One region of the Cobetia sp. PDI-12MA genome, then DNA from elsewhere that is predicted to be linked to it. Evidence: predicted binding sites of a transcription regulator. Region 1 holds the regulator's gene; each other region holds the start of a gene.

The links. Region 1 encodes PhoB, which activates phosphate uptake and scavenging genes when phosphate is short. Its sites were predicted from a motif close to TGTCATANNNNTGTCANA; they were not measured.
Region 2: the regulator PhoB is predicted to act here: its motif matches at 2,090-2,107, upstream of AC5WNI_RS06760 (UTRA domain-containing protein).
Region 3: the regulator PhoB is predicted to act here: its motif matches at 3,491-3,508, upstream of AC5WNI_RS02030 (CYTH domain-containing protein).

Annotation. Positions count from the first base shown of each region.
Region 1 is NZ_CM183351.1:3,962,953-3,969,626, forward strand. Features, by position in the region: gene AC5WNI_RS16785 (NAD(P)/FAD-dependent oxidoreductase) at 1-74, opposite strand, end outside; gene AC5WNI_RS16790 (chorismate--pyruvate lyase family protein) at 363-971, shown strand; gene ubiA (4-hydroxybenzoate octaprenyltransferase) at 1,039-1,929, shown strand; gene phoB (phosphate regulon transcriptional regulator PhoB) at 2,153-2,842, shown strand; gene phoR (phosphate regulon sensor histidine kinase PhoR) at 2,850-4,172, shown strand; gene cysZ (sulfate transporter CysZ) at 4,341-5,069, opposite strand; gene phoU (phosphate signaling complex protein PhoU) at 5,281-6,006, opposite strand; gene pstB (phosphate ABC transporter ATP-binding protein PstB) at 6,226-6,674, opposite strand, start outside.
Region 2 is NZ_CM183351.1:1,565,390-1,572,063, reverse strand. Features, by position in the region: gene AC5WNI_RS06765 (putative 2-aminoethylphosphonate ABC transporter substrate-binding protein) at 1-1,009, opposite strand, end outside; gene AC5WNI_RS06760 (UTRA domain-containing protein) at 1,155-1,868, opposite strand; gene AC5WNI_RS06755 (putative quinol monooxygenase) at 2,204-2,773, opposite strand; gene AC5WNI_RS06750 (IS1380 family transposase) at 3,017-4,435, opposite strand; partial or broken gene AC5WNI_RS06745 (PAAR domain-containing protein) at 4,854-5,132, opposite strand; gene AC5WNI_RS06740 (sodium:solute symporter family protein) at 5,897-6,674, shown strand, end outside.
Region 3 is NZ_CM183351.1:437,603-444,276, forward strand. Features, by position in the region: gene AC5WNI_RS02015 (L-threonylcarbamoyladenylate synthase) at 1-10, shown strand, start outside; gene AC5WNI_RS02020 (5'-nucleotidase, lipoprotein e(P4) family) at 169-978, shown strand; gene AC5WNI_RS02025 (ion transporter) at 1,083-2,126, opposite strand; gene AC5WNI_RS02030 (CYTH domain-containing protein) at 2,278-3,288, opposite strand; gene AC5WNI_RS02035 (TIGR00153 family protein) at 3,760-4,440, shown strand; gene AC5WNI_RS02040 (inorganic phosphate transporter) at 4,481-5,764, shown strand; gene argA (amino-acid N-acetyltransferase) at 5,981-6,674, shown strand, end outside.

The DNA of each region.
Region 1 (6,674 bases):
GCACGCAGCGCGCGCGCCAGACCAATGCCCGCCATGCCGGTACCAATGATGACAAGGGTGCGAGGGTCGCGCATGGCACCATCTCCTGAGATCGATCCGAGGGAAGCGCTGATGAAAGAGCGCCAGCAGCGTCCGTCATGAACGCCGATGAATGCGCCCAGCATACCAGCCCGCCTGCAGTGCAGGCATGCCTGAGCGGGAGGCCTTGCCGCTCGGCCATGCTAGACTCGCCATTTCGTCATCCTGACAGGGAATTCACCGTGGTCCGATGCCCAGCAGGCGAGCCTCATCGCGCAGCGCTCACGCCACAGACCTCCACCTGTGAGGCACCTCATTCGTCAGCCGAGAACCCGTACCAACCTGTGCCTCGCTGGCCTTCGCCCACGCGCGCCGTACCCACGGCTTCGGCGGCGGTGCGCCGTCATTGGCAGCCGGCTGCCGCGCTGCAGGGTGTCATGCCGGCCGGCTGGTGGGCGTGGCTCTCCTCGACGGACTCGCTGACACAGCGCCTTGCCAGCGCCATGCAGCAGCAGGATGAACGCGCAGGTCAGCCCATCCAGGGCCTGCGCGTGCGCCTGCTGCTTCAGGACACCGGCCCCGCGCGGCTTGATGAAGCACGCCTGCTGGGCATCGGCCCACGCCGGCATGTCTGGCGACGCGAAGTGGCGCTCTGTCATGGCGATACGCCATGGGTGATCGCACGCTCGCTGGCGGCGCTGGACCTGGCCCACGGTCATCGCCTCTCGACGCTGGGCGAGCGCTCGCTGGGCCATTGGCTGTTTCGCCAGCCCGACCTGATACGCAGCGCCATCGATATCAGCCGCGCCCCGCTGGTGCTTTCGAGCTCCAGGCCGCTGGCCCGCACCACCAGCCTGTGGATGCGCCGCTCGATGTTCTCGCATGGTCGCTTCAAGGTGCTGGTGCAGGAGGGCTTCACGCCAGCCTTCCAGCACGCGCTGCAACTGACCTGAGCCGTGCGGCCGACTGGCCTCGTTTCCCTCTCTTCCCTTGCCCACTACCACCCGCCCAGGAGCCCCGATGACCGCGTCATCCACTTCCGCCGCTTCGCGTCCTTCCAGACTGGCCGACTACCTCGCCCTGACACGGCTGGACCGCCCCATCGGCACCTGGCTGCTGATGTGGCCGACCCTATGGGCACTGTGGCTGGCGGCAGATGGCATCCCCGAGCGCACGACCCTGCTGATCTTCATCGCCGGGGTCTACCTGATGCGCGCCGCCGGCTGCGTGATCAACGACTACGCCGATCGGCATTGGGACAAGCATGTCGAGCGCACGCGTGACCGACCGCTGACCTCGGGCCGCATCTCGGAGCGCGAGGCGCTGACACTGTTCGGGGGGCTGGTCGCGGCCGCCTTCGTGCTGGTGTGCTTCACCAACCTGACCACGGTGCTGCTGTCGATCGTCGCCGTGCTGTTGGCAGCCAGCTACCCATTCATGAAGCGCTTCCATCATCTGCCCCAGGTAGTGCTGGGCGCCGCCTTCGGCTGGGCGATTCCGATGGCCTTCGCCGCGACGCTGGAGGAGGTGCCGACCTACGGCTGGTGGCTGTTCGCGGCCAACCTGATGTGGACGGTGGCCTACGACACCGCCTATGCGATGGTCGATCGCAACGACGACCTCAAGGTGGGCATCAAGTCCACCGCCGTGCTGTTCGGGCGTGCCGACAAGCTGATGATCGGCCTGTTGCAGCTGGGCATGCTGGTGGTGTTGATCGGCATCGGCCTGCAGCTGGCGCTGGGCATCTTCTACTGGCTGGGGCTGGCTGCCGCCGCCGTCACCTTCGTCTGGCAGCAACGTCTGATCCGTGAGCGTGAGCGTGCGCCCTGCTTCCAGGCGTTCCTCAACAATCATTGGACGGGGCTGCTGATCTTCGCCGGTATCGCCCTGGCGACCTGGCCGATGAGCTGACTCCTGCATAAATATTCGCATTATTTAATTTAAAGCTATCCCTGCCCCCGGTTGCTCCCCAGCCCACGATTCATGCCTGCCTGCCGCGCCTCCAAGGCGGCTGGCAGGCTTGCGTGCAAGCTGCCATGCTGGCAGTTGTCATCTGGTTGTCATATAAGCGGGTTGTAATCGTCATCGACTTGTCATTCTGGCGCGTGCGCCGACTGCTGCATGGGATCTAGCGATGAGCTCCAAGACCGTACTGATTGTCGACGATGAATCCTCGATTCGCGAGATGATCGCCGTCGCCCTCGAAATGGCGGATTACCGCGTGCTGGAGGCAGACAATGCCCAGGACGCCCACGCCATCGTCGTCGATGAAAAGCCCGATCTGCTGTTGCTGGACTGGATGATGCCGGGCACCAGTGGCCTGGAGCTCGCGCGGCGTCTCAAGCGAGACGAGACCACCTCGGAACTGCCGATCATCCTGTTGACCGCCAAGGGCGAGGAAGACAACAAGATTCAAGGCCTGGAAGCCGGTGCCGACGACTACATCACCAAGCCCTTCTCGCCACGCGAGCTGGTCGCCCGTCTCAAGGCCGTGCTGCGTCGCACCACCCCCAAGGGGGTCGAGGAGGCAGTGGAAGTCGAAGGCTTGATGCTCGACCCGGCCAGCCACCGCGTCACCGCCCACGGCAACTCACTGGATGTCGGCCCGACCGAATATCGCCTGCTGCAGTTCTTCATGACGCATCAGGAGCGTGCCTACACCCGCAGCCAGCTACTCGACCAGGTATGGGGGGGTAACGTCTATGTCGAGGAGCGCACCGTGGACGTGCACATCCGCCGCCTGCGCAAGGCGCTGGGCACAGGCCATCAGCATCTGATCCAGACCGTCCGTGGCACCGGTTACCGCTTCAGCGCTCAGGCCTGAGGGATTCATGCGCTATTGGACCAACGAGCTATGGCGCCTCGGCTACCTTGCCGGTGGCTTCGGCCTGATCGGTGGCCTGCTGGGCCATCTGGGCTGGGGCCTGGCGCTGGGTCTGGCGCTGTATCTGTTCGTCCATCTCAAGCACTTGAAGAGCCTCTATACCTGGCTGATCACCAATCCCCATGAAGAGCCACCGCCCGGCGATGGCGTGTGGGGAGACCTGCTCGATCGTCTCTACCGCTATCAGAAGGGCCAGCGTCAGACTCAGGAGCGACTGCGCAGCATCCTCAACCGTATCCAGGAATCCTCCGAGGCCATGCGCGACGGCCTGGTGATGCTGGACAACCACGGTGACATGGAATGGTGGAACAGCGCTGCCGAGCAGCTGGTCGGTCTCAAGGCCAGCCACGACCGCGGCCAGCACATCACCAACTATCTGCGTGACCCCGCCTTCATCGACTACTTCAATCGGCTGGCCTACCGCGAGCCGCTGACGCTGCAGTCGCCGCTGTCTGACAACCTGACGCTGCAGATTTCCATCACCCTGTTCGGTGACAACGAACGTCTGGTCATGCTGCGTGACGTCACCCGCCTCTATCGCCTGGAAGAGATGCGCCGCGACTTCGTGGCCAATGTCTCCCATGAACTGCGCACGCCGCTGACGGTACTGGCCGGCTATCTCGAGACCTACTCCGATTACGCCGATGACCTGCCACCGCGCTGGCAGCGTGGGCTGGGCCAGATGAAGAGCCAGACCGACCGCATGCAGCACCTGGTCGAGGACCTGCTGACCCTGTCACGCCTGGAAACCGACGAGCTGTCCGACAACGGCCGCTGCATCGACATGAGTGCCCTGCTCGGCCATATCCGCGACGACGCCGAAGGCCTGTCCCAGGGACGCCACACCTTCTCCATCGAGGCCGATGCCAGCCTGTCACTACGCGGTGAGGAGCAGGAACTGCGCAGCGCGATCTCGAATCTGGTCTTCAATGCGGTGCGCTACACTCCCGAAGACTGCCATATCACCCTGCGCTGGAAGGCGGATGACCAGGGCCTGCTGGTCGAGGTGGAAGATGACGGGGATGGCATCGACCCGGTCCACCTGCCGCGTCTGACCGAGCGCTTCTACCGCATCGACAAGGGCCGCAGCACCGCCACGGGAGGCACCGGTCTGGGGCTTGCCATCGTCAAGCATGTGCTGATTCGCCATCAGGGCCATCTGGAGATCGACAGCCACCCCGGCGAGGGTGCGCGCTTCCGCTGTCACTTCCCCGACGAGCGCGCCTGTCAGACGAGCGCTCCCCGGACCAGCAGTGCGCTAGCCCGGTGATGTGCTGACTCCGTGATGAGCTGAGCCGGAGGCCAGCCCAACGCGGAACACCCCGCAGCCACCTCGAAAGGAGGCGACTGCGGGGCGTTTCTTTTGGTCCGCCAGACGACGCTGCGGCTACCTCAACGACAAACCAGTACAGCGATGAACCAGCTGCGACAGGCTGTCTCAACGACGCGGCGCCGGCAACTGACGGTAGTGGCTCTGCCACATCAGTACCGCCCCGGCGACAGCGCCCGGAATGAACAGCAGATTGGCCAGAGGCACCAGCGTCATGACGAACACCGCGGCGCCGAAGGTCAGTGAGGGCCACCAGCGCGCCTTGAGGCGCTGCTTCATGTCACCGAAGCTGACCTGATGGTTGTCCATCGGGTAGTCGAGGTACTGGATCGACATGCTCCAGGCCGAGAACAGCCCCCACAACAGCGGCGAGAGCAGGTTCAGACCCGGGATGAAACCGATGATGAACAGCGCGATCATGCGCGGGATGAAATAGCCCAGCTTGGCCATTTCACGTCCCAGCGAGTCGACGCCGATCTTCATCAGCCCACGGTCATCGTCAATCAGTGTGCCATCCAGGCGATGCTCGACCTTCTCGGCCAGAATGCCGTAGAAGGGCGCGGCGATCAGGTTGGTCACCAGGCTGAAGGTGAAGAACACCACCAGCAACAGACTCACCACCAGCAGCGGCCAGATCAACCAGCTGAGCCAGTCCAGCCAGGCCGGCACCTTGAGCATCCAGTAATCGATCCAGCCACCGAACTGGTTGAACAACACCCACAGCGTGATGCTGTAGAGCACCAGGTTGATCGCCAGCGGTACGAATACGAAGCGGCGCAGCCCCGGGGTATAGACCATACGGGTCCCGCGGACCAGCGCCGATACGGCATCAATCATGCGACGTCCTCGTCATCTCAAAAGAACCGGCCAGCCAGCAGACTGACCGGAGCCACACCCTAGCACTCCCGCCTGCGCAGCGCAGCTGTCGGCCGCATGAGACTGCTCGCGCTCCCATGACGCAATCGCCCCGCGGCCTGCCGATGGGCAGGTGCGGGGCGAAGCATCGTGCAGAAGTCTGCGGGCGTTGCGTCACACCCGGGAGTTCAGCTCACTTCTTGTCCAGGTCCTGCGGCTTCAGGTCATGGGTGTCGGTATGACGCACGTCCACGCCCTTGACCAGGAAGATGACGTACTCGGCCAGGTTGTCGGCGTGGTCACCGATACGCTCCAGCGCACGCAGAATCCACATCACATTGAGCACCGGCGTGATCTGGCGCGCGTCTTCCATCATGAAGGTCATCAGCGAGCGCATGGCACTTTGATATTCCAGATCCACCGAGGCATCTTCACGCAGTACCTTGAGGGCAAGGTCGGTATCGAAGCGCGCAAAGGCCGTCAGGGAGTCACGCACCATGCTGCGCACGTGCTGGCTGAGGTGTCGCACCTCGACCATGCCGCGCGGGCTCTGGCCGTTCTCGACCAGCGAGATGGCGTTGCGTGCGATCTTGCTCGATTCATCACCGATACGCTCGAGATCGGAGGTGGCGCGGATGACGGCCAGCACCAGACGCAGGTCGGAGGCCGCCGGCTGACGGCGGGCCAGCACCCGGGTGCACTCGTCATCGATCTTGAGCTGCATGTCGTTGACAGCCTTGTCGTTGTCGCGCACCCGTGTGGCGGTCTCACTGTCGCCTTCCAGCAATGCCGTGACGGCATCCTGCAGCTGCTTCTCTACCAGTCCGCCCATGGCCAGCAGGTGTGTCTTCAGTGCATCCAGCTCGTGATTGAACTGCTCTGAGATATGCTTGCCGTGCGAATCGCTGGTGATATCCATTTCCCTCTCCCGGAAAGTCGCCCACCGAGTCAGGGGGCGTGACATGAATGACGTGACAAGTATGGCCCACTGCTGACTGACACAGCGGGCTCCCCCTCAGCATGCCGACACTTGATTGCAGTTATGTTTCACCCATGACTCAAAGGCGCTATCTGGCCTACATCGTCAGCAATATCAGGGCGAAAAGGCTACCTGGCTGCACGTTCGCGCATGAGCGCGCTAACCGAAACGCCCCGTGATGTAGTCTTCGGTCTGGCGGCGGCGCGGGTTGGTGAACAGCTGATCGGTCGGGGCGAATTCCACCAGGCGGCCCTCATGCAGGAAGGCGGTATCGTCCGAGACCCGCGCGGCCTGCTGCATGTTGTGCGTGACGATGATCAGCGTCAGGCGTGAGCGCAGCGAACGGATCAGCTCCTCGATCTTGAGCGTCGAGATGGGGTCCAGCGCCGAGGCCGGCTCATCCAGCAGCAGCACCTCCGGCTCGACCGCCAGTGTCCGCGCGATCACCAGCCGCTGTTGCTGGCCACCCGAGAGCCCCAGCGCGCTGTCGTGCAGGCGATCCTTCACCTCTTCCCAGAGTGCCGCGGAGCGCAGACAGGATTCGACCTTGTCATCGAGGTGGCGCTTGTCATTCTCGCCGACCAGCCGCAGCCCGAAGGCCACGTTCT
Region 2 (6,674 bases), 1.6 Mb from region 1:
CGTAACGGCGCTGCCATTCGGCGAGCACTGCATCCCGCTGGTTGGCCGCCTTGGCAAAGTCAGCCTCGATCATCATCTCGGTGATGTTGGCCGGATAATGCTCGATCGGCTTGGCCACCCCCGGATAGGCCACGACCGCATAACCTTCGTTGTAGAGTTCATTGGCCGGCTTGGACACAGCCCAATCCATCAGCATCTGCGCCGCCTCACGCTTGTCGGTGCCCTTCATGATCGCCGCGGCTTCCATGTCCCAGCCCAGCCCTTCCTCGGGGAAAACCAGATCCACCGGTGCGCCCTGTGCCTTGAGGCGCGCGCCTCGGAAGGCGAAGGACACACCGACCACGGCCTCGCCGGAACCGGCCAGATTGCAAGGTGCGGAGCCTGAGTGGGTGTAGCGGGCAATGTTGTCGTGCAGGCGGTCCATGTACTCCCAGCCGCCCTCGTCACCCCACAGCTGCAACCAGCTGGCGACATCCAGATAGCCGGTACCGGAAGAACTCGGGTTGGGCATGATCACGTGGCCCTTGAACTCGGGACGCGTGAGGTCTTCCCAAGACGTCGGCTTGGGCACTCCCAGTCGCTCACCTTCGACGGTGTTGTAGCAGAGCGAGGCGACCCAGGCGTCCATTCCGACCCAGGACGGGTCCTGGCCATCACGGTAGGCGGGGTCGACGAACTTGGTATCCAGCGCCTCGACTCCCTTGGGGGCATAACGCGACAGCATGCCTTCCTTCTCGAGCACCAGCAGGCTGGTCGCGGCCAGGCCCCACACCACATCCGCCTGCGGGTTGTCCTTCTCGGCCAGCAATCGTGCGGTGATCACGCCCGTGGAGTCGCGTACCCATTTGATGTCGATATCCGGATGCGCCTGCTGGAAGCGCTCGGCATATTTCTGCAGATCATCGGACTCCACCGCGGTATAGACGGTGAGCTCGGTGGCCGCCTGGGCATTGAGGGAAACGACTAGACCAACGGCACTGGCCAGCAAGGAACGGGTCAAGAAGGACATCGGGACTCTCCAACGCTTGGAATGAATGGCTCTCACCATCTGGTATATACCAAGAGTATGGGCGGGCCGAATGACACCCCCGTGACAGTCAGTTGAAGGCCCAGTGAAACAGTGTTACCTCATATAGTGTCCCTGCAGCGCGGGTTCAGGGCTTGTTCTTGAGCGTGACGGTGATGCACAGCGCATTGTGCAGCCAGCGCTCTTCGTCATAGCCGATGGGACGATGCTGCTCATCGAAGGTAGCGCGACGTACGGTCAGACCGGAACTACCCATGGCGACCCCCAGCTCCCGGGCGGCCTGCTCCCCCAGCGACTCGGAGTAGAAGCGCAGCTCACGGTGGGCCAGCGTCAGGCCATAGCGCCCGCGCAGCTCCGCCCACAGTGACACCCCGAACTGGCCCTCCTCGAGCAGTCCTGGGGCACGCTCCGGCACCACCCACATCGACTCGCTGAGCACGGCGCGCTCATCCACGAAACGCCGGCGGCGAATATGATAGAGCGGTGTCTGGGCCGCCAGGCCCAGCGCTTGCGCAGCCGGTGGATAGGCCTGAACATCGGTCAGCAGCACTTCCGTCCGTGGCCGCCGCCCCTGCGCCGTCACATAGTCATTGAAGCCGGAGTCACGCGTGGGGTCGTAATCCAGCCGCGGCGGCGACACGAACCACCCACGCCGATTGCTGCGATGAATGCGCCCTTCTCCCTCCAGCTGCCCCAACGCCTGACGCAACGTCACGCGCGTGGTATCGAAGCGCTCGGCCAGCACGCGTTCCGAGGGCAATCGCCTATCTTCAAAGGCATCAGGGTCCTTCAGCTGTTCGCGCAGGCGATCGGTAAGGTGGAGGTAATACGCATCACTCATGACGAGGGGTCCTGACCAAAGATGAAGGGGTTGCCACTACCGGGTAATAACACGGCGCCGCTTGCCCCGCCGGCGAAGAAAATGCCCGGGACTCTGCGCCGCCAAACGGCTGGACGCTCCAGAAACTATCACATTCGCGTGACTCGCACTGGCCTGCCAGCTTACGTGCCGCTGGCGCTGCAGGGTTTCATGACAGCCGCCTGGTTGAGCTCACAGGCGTGGATGGCGGTGGGATGACACGCTGATGTTCAAGGAGGGGGTGAACGCACAATGCGCAGCCTCTAAAGACTGCGCATCGCATGGGTAAACAGGAAACGAATGACCGGCGGGAGAACTCAGAACTCGCTGACGATATTCAGGTACTGCTGCATGTCCCCGACCATGGCCTGCTCCAAGAGCTTGCCTGTCTCGATGGCATAGGGCTGCTGGAAGTGAATGTCCCACAGGTCTGACTCCGTGCGCCAATGCTCGTATATCACCAGCGTGTCGTCCTGCCCGTCGATGGTATACAGATCAAACACGAGATTGCCCGGCTCCTCACTGCGCGTCTTCGCCACATGCGTGGTGAATTGCTGCAGCAATCGAGCGCGATATTCTTCCTTGATCTTGAAGATGAAGAAGATACTGAATACCTCATCTTCCGGCTGCACGTGCCTGGGGTTCGCCTCATGCAATGGCGCCGGGTCAGTATCGTTCAAGGGCATCACCTCGAATGGCGATGCCAACGCCGTGTCAGCCAGTTTCAGCAGGGCTTGCGCGTATGGCTGATTCACATGTGCCTGATGAGCTTCGGCGCTTGCCCAGCGCTCGTAGGCGAAGATGGTGGTGGGAGAATCCTTGGCCGCGAAGAAACGCATTTCCAGCATCTCCGGTTCAGCCGCTGAGCCCAGCTTGTTGTCAGCCAAGGCCTGCTTGAACCCGCCTTATTCACGAGTGCCCTGATCGGGCGGCTTGAAGTGGCTGGCCGTTGGGTTCTCGCACCGGGGGTGCTATCTACGCCGTAACGGCCCGCTGAATCATGCCCAAATGCTGCTCTTCTGTCGTATCTATATAACGTTCAGGAATTAATCACGCCGTTAAAGCAGCCGTCATCGTCGACCGTCGCTGCGGTCGCTCGATTCTTGAAGCTATGGTGGTTGCGCCGAACGTCAGCTAAGCGCGGTCAGTTTCGGCAGCCCCTTCAGCAAGGCAGGCCACCATTTATCAGCCGTATCGCCGAGGTGAACGGTGATGCGCCGAGCGTGCAGCGAGAGCGTCGCCGCCACCTTGAGCACCTGTTCACGCATCCGGCTCAGGCTCCAACCCTGCCGGGTCTGGCGCCCCAGCAAGCAGCGAAGGCCATGCAGAACCTGATAGGCGTAGAGACTCAGCAACAGGCTCACCTCATTGCGGGCCATCACGTCCTGGACGGTGGAGGCACCGCGATCGGTCGACGAGAGATGCACGTCGAGCGCCGACTTCACCTCGCCCATGTGCGCTTCGGCGCTGCCGCGCTTGCGATAGAGTGCCAGGATCTTCTCGGGCGGCCAGTCGAACTTGCCGAGGTTGGTGACCAGGAAGAAGGCATGCAGCAGCAGGTCATCGGGGCGTTCCTGAACTACCAGCACCACGCGTCGTGGCGTTGGCCAGGTACCGGCCTGGTATTCAAGGTCGTGGCACCACTCCCGAGGCTGCTCAGGTGGCCGGCCGCGTGGCCGCTTCAGGTAGGGCGCTGCCAGCGCCTGCAAGCCCTTGTGGCTGCGCAGCCGGCCCAGGTACTCGATGCTGCGCTTCTCCAGCGCCTCCAGCGTGTCGTTGTCGGTGAAGCCGGCGTCGATACGCACCCGAACCTGGGCGCCGGTGCTCTCGTTAAGCCGCTTCACCAGGTGCGGGATCCACGTATCAGCGTTCTCGGCGGGGCCGGCGTCGCCCTCGCGCAGCAGGCCGCCGACCATGTCGCCAGTTTCGGCCAACGAGGCGACCAGCGGCGAATAGATCCGCGTACCGTAAAGGCCATGATAAGCGGAACCGCCCTGGTGTCCATGGACCTCAATCGGCAGGCCGTCGATGTCTAGCGTCAGCTGCTTGGGACGCTCGCCGTTCTTCAGCGAGGTCAGGCGCCAGGCCACCAGCCGCAGCAGACCTTCATGCACGGCATCGATGTTGTCGTTGTGTCCAAGGCAGGTCAGCAGCCGCGACAGCGTGGCTTGGGACGGCCTATCCTGGACCAGTGGCGTCATGCCGCGCGCATCACTGCAGGCCAGCTGCCAGAGCGGATCACGGCGCAGCGTGTCGGTATCGCTGAGATCGATCCACCCCATCGCCCGCTGCAGCACCAAGGTGCGTATCTGGCTGGCCAGCGAGTGGCGAATACGCAGCGGATGGCGTGGATCGACCAGGTTATCTTCGAGCGCCTCGATCACGCCACTGCTGTCGAGGGCTTCGCGCAGCAACAATGCGCCGCTGTCGCTGGTGGTGCGGTGGCCGCTCAGCTCGACACGGACAGAGCCGTTGCATGAGAGCGTCCAGGTCGTTAGGGTTTCACCCATGGCGAGTGGTCCTCTTGAATCGTGTTCTGGCAGGAACATCCTGATTCTACAAGAGAAAACCACTCGCCATCTTCGTTTTCAGGTCGGCCTTATGAATAAGCCGGGTTGAAGGTAGCGAGTTGTTCGGGCTTGACGTCAAATTTCACGATCAAGGTGAGCATGGAGATGCCCCTTATAGTCAGTGGTTGTCATAGGCCCAACGGCAAGAGCTGTTACGTCACGTGGCAGCAGGTCTGTCTCGGGAAGTGACTGACACTATCTCTCGCTGCCTGGCTGAAAAACCCGCGGCGCAGAGAAAGACTTTCAATGAAACCTTGAACGTGAATACAGCCCCTTCCTCTGCAATGCGCCGCTTGAAACAAGAGACTGCGGCCTCACGCAGATTCAGAACGAAAGATCCCGCAGGCAGGGCTACAGGATCAACGAATACAGACAACTCATCGACCAGCTCACGTCCTCATCCCAGGCCCTGCTTGCCACTCGCGGCAGAGATCAGCGCCGCCCCACATGACGTGTGACAGCCGTGAAACGCTACCGGCTTGCCATTCAAGCTGATGGTGGGATGCCCCTAGATGATGCTGCAGATGCTATGGCCATCCTTGGGACACCTTACCATGACCCCCACCACTGCCACCGGCTTGCCCTCCAACAGATAGTTGGACTGGGCATACACCACCTTGCCGCCATGTGTGGTGCTATCACCTGGCACTATAACGCCATCGCCGGAACTGAGCATCCGAGACCCTACAGCTGGGCCGCTTTGAAGACTCGCTCTCCCATGTGTCAACGTCCTCTTCCACGCCGAGTCAGCCGTTGCTTGGGCCATTGAGGGAGTCTTTTCCTCAAGCATTGGACAAGAAATACGCATGACGTAATGACAACGATTTATTTCACTTTCTGGCACCATTCAGAACACTCAGCAAATAAACACAACTCATGCCGAGTAATATTATTTATATAATACGTCATGTCTTTCATGCTGCTCTGGCACGTGTCACGCAACTGAACATCGTCGCACCCGCTCGTCCAATCATCGTTGAGGTGAATGAGAGGCAAGCTTTCCCCGCCAGGGTGTGGACATTGACATGCGCATAATTTATCGTTGCCAACGAATTTGATAACGAGAAAAAATAAAAACACCGTTTTGCCAAGCTTGGGGCTGACCAACAACTCGCATCAGCGCCCTTGCAAGGCTTGACCGATAACAAGGACGCGTATGCGATATCATTATTCCGATGAAGGCAGATGCATGCCACGCCGCCCTCCCCCAAGTTCCCGCCTGACCGGGAAGTGCCACCAACTCCGTCTTCATTGACCGAGATTGCCGATTATTGATGACGCGGCCCACGTGCTGCGCTGGATGCCATTTGCTTGAGCAAATGACGCAGAACTACGTCCACGGCTAAGAACCTTCCCCTCCTTACTCGTCGCTATCGACAACCGTTTGCCCTTAGGCGACTGCGTTGCGTAGCGCCCTGTTTCCCTACCGAGGGCCAGTTCTTGAACAACGAATCGCTATATCAATTCTCTACCCTGACTGTCGTACTGCTGCTGCTTGCCTTCTATGGCGGCACCTACCTGATGACGCTGGGGATCCGCAAGAAAAATGAAGATGCCGATGCCTTCATGGTCTCCAACCATCGCGTTGGCTTCGGCATGGGCGCGGCAAGCATGACGGCTACCTGGATCTGGGCGGCCTCCTTCTATGCCGCCGCCACCTCCGGCTATACCTATGGTGTCTCAGGGCCGATCCACTATGGCCTGTGGGGTGCACTGATGATTCTGTTCATCTACCCCTTCGGTCGCCGCTTCCGCAAGCTGGCGCCCAATGCGCATACACTGGGCGAGCTGATCCATGCGCGCCACGGCTCCTCCAGTCAGCTGATTCTGGCGCTCTCCAACCTGCTGGGTAGCGTGATCAGCCTGATGGTCAACTTCACCGCCGCCGGGGCGCTCGTCTCCGTGCTCTCACCGCTGTCCTTCCAGGCAGGCGTGATCATGGCGGGTGTGGGGGTGCTGTTCTACACCCTGTGGTCCGGCTTCCGCGCCTCGGTACTGACCGACTTCGCGCAACTGGTTGCCCTGATGGCGATCGCCATCGTGATCATTCCAGCGGTGTTCTTCGCCATGGGCGGCCCGACGGAGCTGGTCGCTGGCCTAGATAATCTGACGCCTGAGCAGGCCAACTTCTTCTCGACGGATGCCATCCTGAACCAGGGGGCGCCCTTCTTCGTCGCTGTACTGGCCTATGCGATCGGTAACCAGACCATTTCCCAGC
Region 3 (6,674 bases), 510 kb from region 1:
TGTCGAGTGAGGCACGCTGCATGACTTGCGTGGCGAGATGTTCATGATGACAAGAGGCGAATGACATGGCAGATGAGGTCGTTGAACAGGAATTCAATAACGCTGAGTGTTAGTATTTGGCCGTCTTGATAATTCAACGACATACCTATCATGCACAGAGGATCATTGATGCCGATCACGTCTTCATCTCAAGCGTGTGTCTCGTTACTGGCTAGAGCCACCAAGATCGCGACACTGGCAGGAATCATGGGTCTGGGAGTTGCTCCTTTCAGTCAGGCGGCCGAGTCACCCGAGGCAGAGCAGTGTCCACCGGCAGCGTATGCCATGGCGCTGCGCTATCAGCAGCAATCGGCGGAAGTCGCGGCCCTGCAGCGTCAGAGCTATGCACTGGCGACACGTCAGCTGGAGACACTGCTGGCATCTCGTGATGACGAGAAACCTCCCGCGATCATGACCGACCTTGATGAAACCGTGATCGACAACTCTGCGCTGCTGGTGCGTGACCTGAAGGCCTGTCATGACTTCACTGGCTGGGACACTTGGAAAGCGTGGGAGCGAGATGGCAAGCCGGCTCTGATTCCGGGGGCTAGGGAGTTCCTCGAACTTGCCGCATCGCGTGACGTGGCGATCTACTACGTATCGGATCGCTACGAGGAGAACAAGGACGCCACGGTCGCCACGTTGAAAGCCCTTGGCCTGCCCGGTGTCGATGACTCACATGTGCGCCTGCTGGGGCCGAGCAAGTCAGTGCGCCGCGATGCGATCGCGAAGGATCACGACATCGTGATGCAGCTTGGCGATAGCCTGCATGATTTCGCGGGTGACTTCTCCGACAAGACGCCCGAGCAGCAGAAGGCACTGGTCGCGGAGCAGGCGCAGCATTTCGGCAAGGATTGGATCATGTTGCCGAATTCCTCCTACGGTAGCTGGAGCGAGGCCGCGCTGACCGCCTGGGACAAGCCCTTTTCTGACCGCTAGCCCTTGCCGGTTTCCGGCTGAATGACAACGCCCCCGGACCTTGCGGTCGCGGGGGCGTTGTCATTTCCGAGGCGTTGTCGTGGGCTGAGTGACACTCGGCTTCGTCAGCTGCGGTCGCGGTCGGAGGAGTCGTCGCCTGGGGACGCGATCTCATCCTTCGCTGGCGGCTCGAAGCCGGGCTCTGGTCCAGATCCAGGTTCTGTGTCTGGCTCAGGCTCCGGTTCCGGCTCGCGCGGGTCGCGGGTGTCCTCGTCAAGCCAGGTGCCGCAGAACTTGCAGTACTTGGCGTTGCGATCATGGCCTTCACGACCACAGCCCGGGCAGGCTTCGTCGCTGGTCTGCTGCATGCGCAGGCCATTGAGGACCTCGGCCGAGAACACCCCGGTGGGCACGGCGAGAATCGAGTAGCCGAGAATCATCATCAGCGCCGAGATGAACTGCCCCAGCGGCGTGATGGGCGCGATGTCGCCATAGCCCACCGTCGTCAGCGTCACCACGCCCCAGTAGAGCGCCTTGGGAATGGAGGTGAAGCCGGCCTCGGGTGGCTCGATCAGATAGATCAGAGCGCCGAATACCGTGACGATGCTGAGCACGGTGATGAAGAACAACATGATCTTGCGCCGGCTGCGCGTCATGGCTTCGACCAGCATGCGGCCCTCGCCGACGAAGGCCATCAGACGCAGCACGCGGAACAGGCGCAGCACACGTAGCACGCGGACCACCAGCAAGGCCTGGGCACCCGGAATCAGCAGCGACAGCCAGGTGGGCGCGATCGACAGCAGATCGAGCACGCCGTAGAAGCCCTTGGCCCAGGTGCCGGGATGCTTCAGGCAGTAGAGGCGGACGGCGTATTCCAGCGTGAAGATGATCGTGAAGCCCCACTCCATGATGCGGAACAGCTCGCCGTATTGCGCATTCAGCGAGGGGACGCTGTCGAGCATCACCACGGCGACACTGGCGAAGATCATCAGGATCAGACCGATATCGAAGGCCTTGGCCGCCTTGGTGTCGGATTCGAAGATCCAGTGAAACAGCCGCGCGCGCAGACGGCCCGTGGCGGGCTCGTAGTCGCTGGGGTGCGAGGGCGACGCTGGGGGGATTTGCGGAGTGCTGCCATATTCATTGGCAGGGCCCTGGCGTTCAGGCATGCAGGCTTCCTTGACGGGCGTGATGACGCCGGTTGAATGTCAGGGCGTATCGGGGATGTCTCAGTGTGTGACCTTCAGTGACTGCCCGGCCGTTGTCCATCAGCCAGTGGTCTAGCGCTTGACGGCTGGGCAGTCGAAGTCGTGCTGAAATTCAGTCGCGCAGCGTCGCGAGCAGTGACAGGCTGTGCTGGCCGAAGTCGCGAGTCGCCCAGTCCTGTGAGGCGTCACCGTCGCTGCTTTCCAGCGCCTCGACCAGTGCCACCGCGTGGATATGGCCGGGATGCTGACTGGCGGCCAGCCGTGATGCGAGCGCCGACAGAGCGGCCAGCGCGTGCGCGTACCACTTGAGGTCGTCTTTCGCCTGTCGGTCGGCGTGGGCATCGAGCGCATCGATGGCGGCGGACAGCAGCGCGCCGGGGTCAGTGGTATCCAGCGTCTTCTCATGCCATTCGCCATCACGCAGCGCCGCGCCGCGCTTGGCCTTGCTGGCATCCGCCGGACGCAGTGCCAGGTGGCTGGCCAGCGAATCCGCCAGCTGCCAGAGCACGGCTTCTCTCACCTCTGGGGCGAGTTCTTCGCCGCCGGTCAGCTCGAGCTCGATTTCCTGGATGGCCACCTCGCGACCACTTGCCTTCACCGCGCCAAGGTCCAGCGCCATCTCGACACCGACGGTGACCTGCTCGTCGCTCAGATTCTCGTCGCTGCATGTCGCCTTGACGTCGAGCTGCCAGGCATGACGCTCGAAATCGGTGCTGAAGCTGGGCGCGAGCGCACTCAGCAGCTGCTCGCGGGCGCCGTCTTCCAGCGCCTGCAAGGGCGGCAGGCCACGCAGGCCGTCGAGGTCGAGGTCGGTCTGGCCCTCGGGCAGCTCCCATTCCCATTCGCCGCGAGAATGCAGTCCGCCATGACTCTCGCCGCTGGTCTTGAGCGTCTGGCGCAGGGCCCCCGTGCTGTCGGCATTCTCACCACTCTGGCGCAGACGCAGCGCCATGCGCGCACGCTCCAGCGCATGCTCGGGGGTGTCGAAATAGGTGTTGGCCAGCCAGCGCCGCCCGGGGTTGACCGTTGCCAGCTCTGCAATGCTCGTCAGTGTCTCCAGAATGGCATCGCGATCAATGACGGGGTGAGACAGTGCCAGTTTGAGTTCGATTTCCTGCGCCATGATGGGCACTCCCTGTACGGATGAAAGAAGACGGATGCTGACGGATGATGGTGACAGCGGCGCCAGGACCGCAGAGCCTCCGGCAAGCATGGTGCATGGTGATCGAGGCTCATGCCTCTCATGCTCGCGCCTGGCCCGCGGCAAGGCAAGCACGGGAGGGGGGAGGCCATGCGGGTATCGGCTGTCGGCATAATCACATTTATATGACAGCATGATGACATTGAGGTGACAGCAATTGCCTGTCGTCACGTCCTTGGTTATATTAAGAATAGTGGATCAAGCCAGTGACCACGGGTCCTGCCGCTACATGACAATCTCTCCTCTGGAATCCTTCGTGTTCCCCCGAACTGCCGCTGTTGTTGCGTAAAGTACAACAGCATGGCGGTATCATGACGTTATGATGAAAGTTATGTGATCGTCACAAAGGCTTTGCTACACTCCGCGCGTCAACCCTTAACGCCGACGGCCACTATGGTAACGACCAACCCTTTCTCTTCGATGTTCGGGCGCTCGCCTTTCAAGGCGCTGCACACCCACATCATCAAGACCGACGAGTGCGCCCAGCACTTGCTGACCTTCTTCGACGCCTGCGAGCAGGGTGATTGGGAGCAGGCAGCCAGCATTCGCAAGACCATCAGCGGGCTGGAGCGTGAAGCGGACGAGTTGAAGACGCAGCTGCGCCTCAACCTGCCCAACTCGCTGTTCCTGCCGGTCTCGCGTTCCGACCTTCTCGAGCTGATCCATGTCCAGGATTCCATCGCGAATGTCACCAAGGACATCGCCGGGATCATGCTGGGTCGTCATATGCAGATACCTTCCGCACTGGTGCCCGCCATGCGTGAGTATCTCAAGACTGCGGTCGAATCGGTCTGCCAGGCGCGCCGTGCGTTGGGTGAACTGGAAGACCTCGTCGAGTCCGGTTTCGGGCGCAACATGAGCGAGCTGGTCGACAAGCTGATCAACGAGCTGCATGAACTCGAGAAGCAGTCCGACGAACAGCAGATCGCCATCCGCCAGACCCTGTTCTCGCTGGAAGCCAGTCTCCCGCCCGTCGATGTGATCTTCCTCTACAAGATCATCGATTGGGTCGGCGATGTGGCTGACCAAGCGGAAAAGGTCGGTACCCGACTGCAGATCCTGATGGCGCGCTGAGCGCCATCAGGACGTCCTGCCATCTGTCCAAGAGTCTTCTATGTCCATCATTGCTCAATACGGCGATGTGCTCGTCATTCTTGCCTGTCTGTTCGGTTTCTTCATGGCATGGGGTGTGGGTGCGAATGATGTCGCCAATGCCATGGGAACCTCGGTAGGTTCCAAGGCGATCACCATCAAGCAGGCGATCATCATCGCCGTGATCTTCGAATTCCTCGGTGCCTGGCTTGCCGGTGGTGAGGTGACTGACACCATCCGCAAGGGCATCATCGACCCGTCACTGCTGGTCGAGAATCCTCAGTTCCTGGTCTACGGCATGCTGGCCTCGCTGCTGGCCGCCGGTATCTGGCTGCTGATCGCTTCCATGAAGGGCTGGCCGGTCTCGACCACCCACTCCATCGTCGGCGCCATCGTCGGCTTCTCCGCTGCGGGTCTGGGCGTGGATGCCGTCGAGTGGGCCAAGGTCGGTCAGATCGCAGCCTCCTGGCTAGTCTCGCCGCTGCTGGCGGGCTCCATCGCCTTCGTGCTGTTCAAGTCCGTGCAGACGCTGATCTTCGACAACGAAGACCCGTTCGCGGCCGCCAAGCGCTACGTGCCGATGTACATGTTCCTGGTCGGCTTCATCATCTCGATGGTGACCATGGTCAAGGGCCTCAAGCATGTCGGCCTGCATCTGAGCTTCGAATCCAGCCTGCTGCTGGCCGTCGTCGTCGGTGCCATCGTGATGGGTATCGGCGTGCTGATGGAGCGCAAGGTCGCGCGTTCACGCCTCAAGGAGAAGAATCGCGCCACCGGTGACGACTTCGACTTCAGCGGTGTCGAGAAGGTCTTCGGCCTGCTGATGATGTTCACTGCCTGTGCGATGGCCTTTGCCCACGGCTCCAACGACGTGGCCAATGCGGTCGGTCCGCTGGCGGCCATCATCAGCGTCGTCGACTCTGCCGGTCAGATCGGCGCCAAGGCGAGCATGCCGTGGTGGGTCCTCGTGCTGGGTGGCGGCGGTATCGTCGTCGGCCTGGTCACCTATGGTCGTCGCGTCATCGCCACCGTCGGCACCGGCATCACCGAGCTGACGCCGTCCCGCGGCTTCGCGGCCACGCTGGCCGCCGCCTCGACCGTCGTGCTGGCCTCCGGCACCGGCCTGCCGATCTCCACCACCCACACTCTCGTGGGTGCGGTGCTGGGGGTAGGTCTGGCACGCGGCATGGCAGCGCTCAACCTGCGCGTGATCGGCACCATCGTGATGTCCTGGCTGATCACTCTGCCGGCCGGCGCGATCCTGTCGATCCTGTTCTTCTTCATGTTCAAGGGCATGTTCGGCTAAGCCGGCGCATGGTTCTGAGCCTGAGTCTTGGCTCGAGCTGACGCTCTGCATGAGATGAACGGCAAAACGAGAAAGGCGACCTTCGGGTCGTCTTTCTCGTATCTGACACATGGATGTCAGGGGGCACCGCTCGCCGTGCAGGCTGCGGCGCTGATATGATGATTCATGGGCATGCCTGACATGCCATTTTCCCTCTCTCCTGCCCGGAGCTGGCTCTTGAACACGCGTTTCCCCTTCGCGGACTGGTTTCGCAACTCCTCCCCCTATATCAATGCCCATCGTGGCCGCACCTTCGTCATTCTGATCGAGGGCGATGCCCTGTCCTCGTCACGACGAACGCAGTTGATACAGGATCTGGCGTTGCTGCATACCCTCGGCGTGAAGCTGGTGGTGGTGTTCGGGGTGCGCCCGCAGGTGGCCGAGGCGTTGCAGGCTGCCGGTATCGAGGCTGACCGCCATCAGGGCCGCTGGGTGGTGACGCGCGAGATTCTCGGCCATCTGGAGCAGCAGGTCGCCACGCTGCGTCTGCGTCTTGAGGCCAGTCTGTCCCAGGGGCTGCCCAATACGCCGCTGCATGGCGTGGAGCTGTCCGCCGTCTCCGGCAATCTGGTGATGGCCAAGCCGCTGGGCGTGCGTCATGGCATCGACTTCCAGCATGGTGGCGAGGTGCGCCGCGTGCGCAGCGAGGCGATCCAGGGGCTGCTCTCGCAGCAGGCCATCGTCGTACTGCCGCCGCTGGGCTATTCCAGCACAGGTGAGGTGTTCGATCTGGACGCCGCTGAGGTCGCCGAACACGCCGCCGTGGCGCTGGCCGCTGACAAGCTGATCCTGCTTGGCGAAGGGGAGGGCCTGTTCGGCGAAGACGGTGAGCTGCTGCGTCAGCTCAATCCTGAAGAAGCCGCGCTGATGG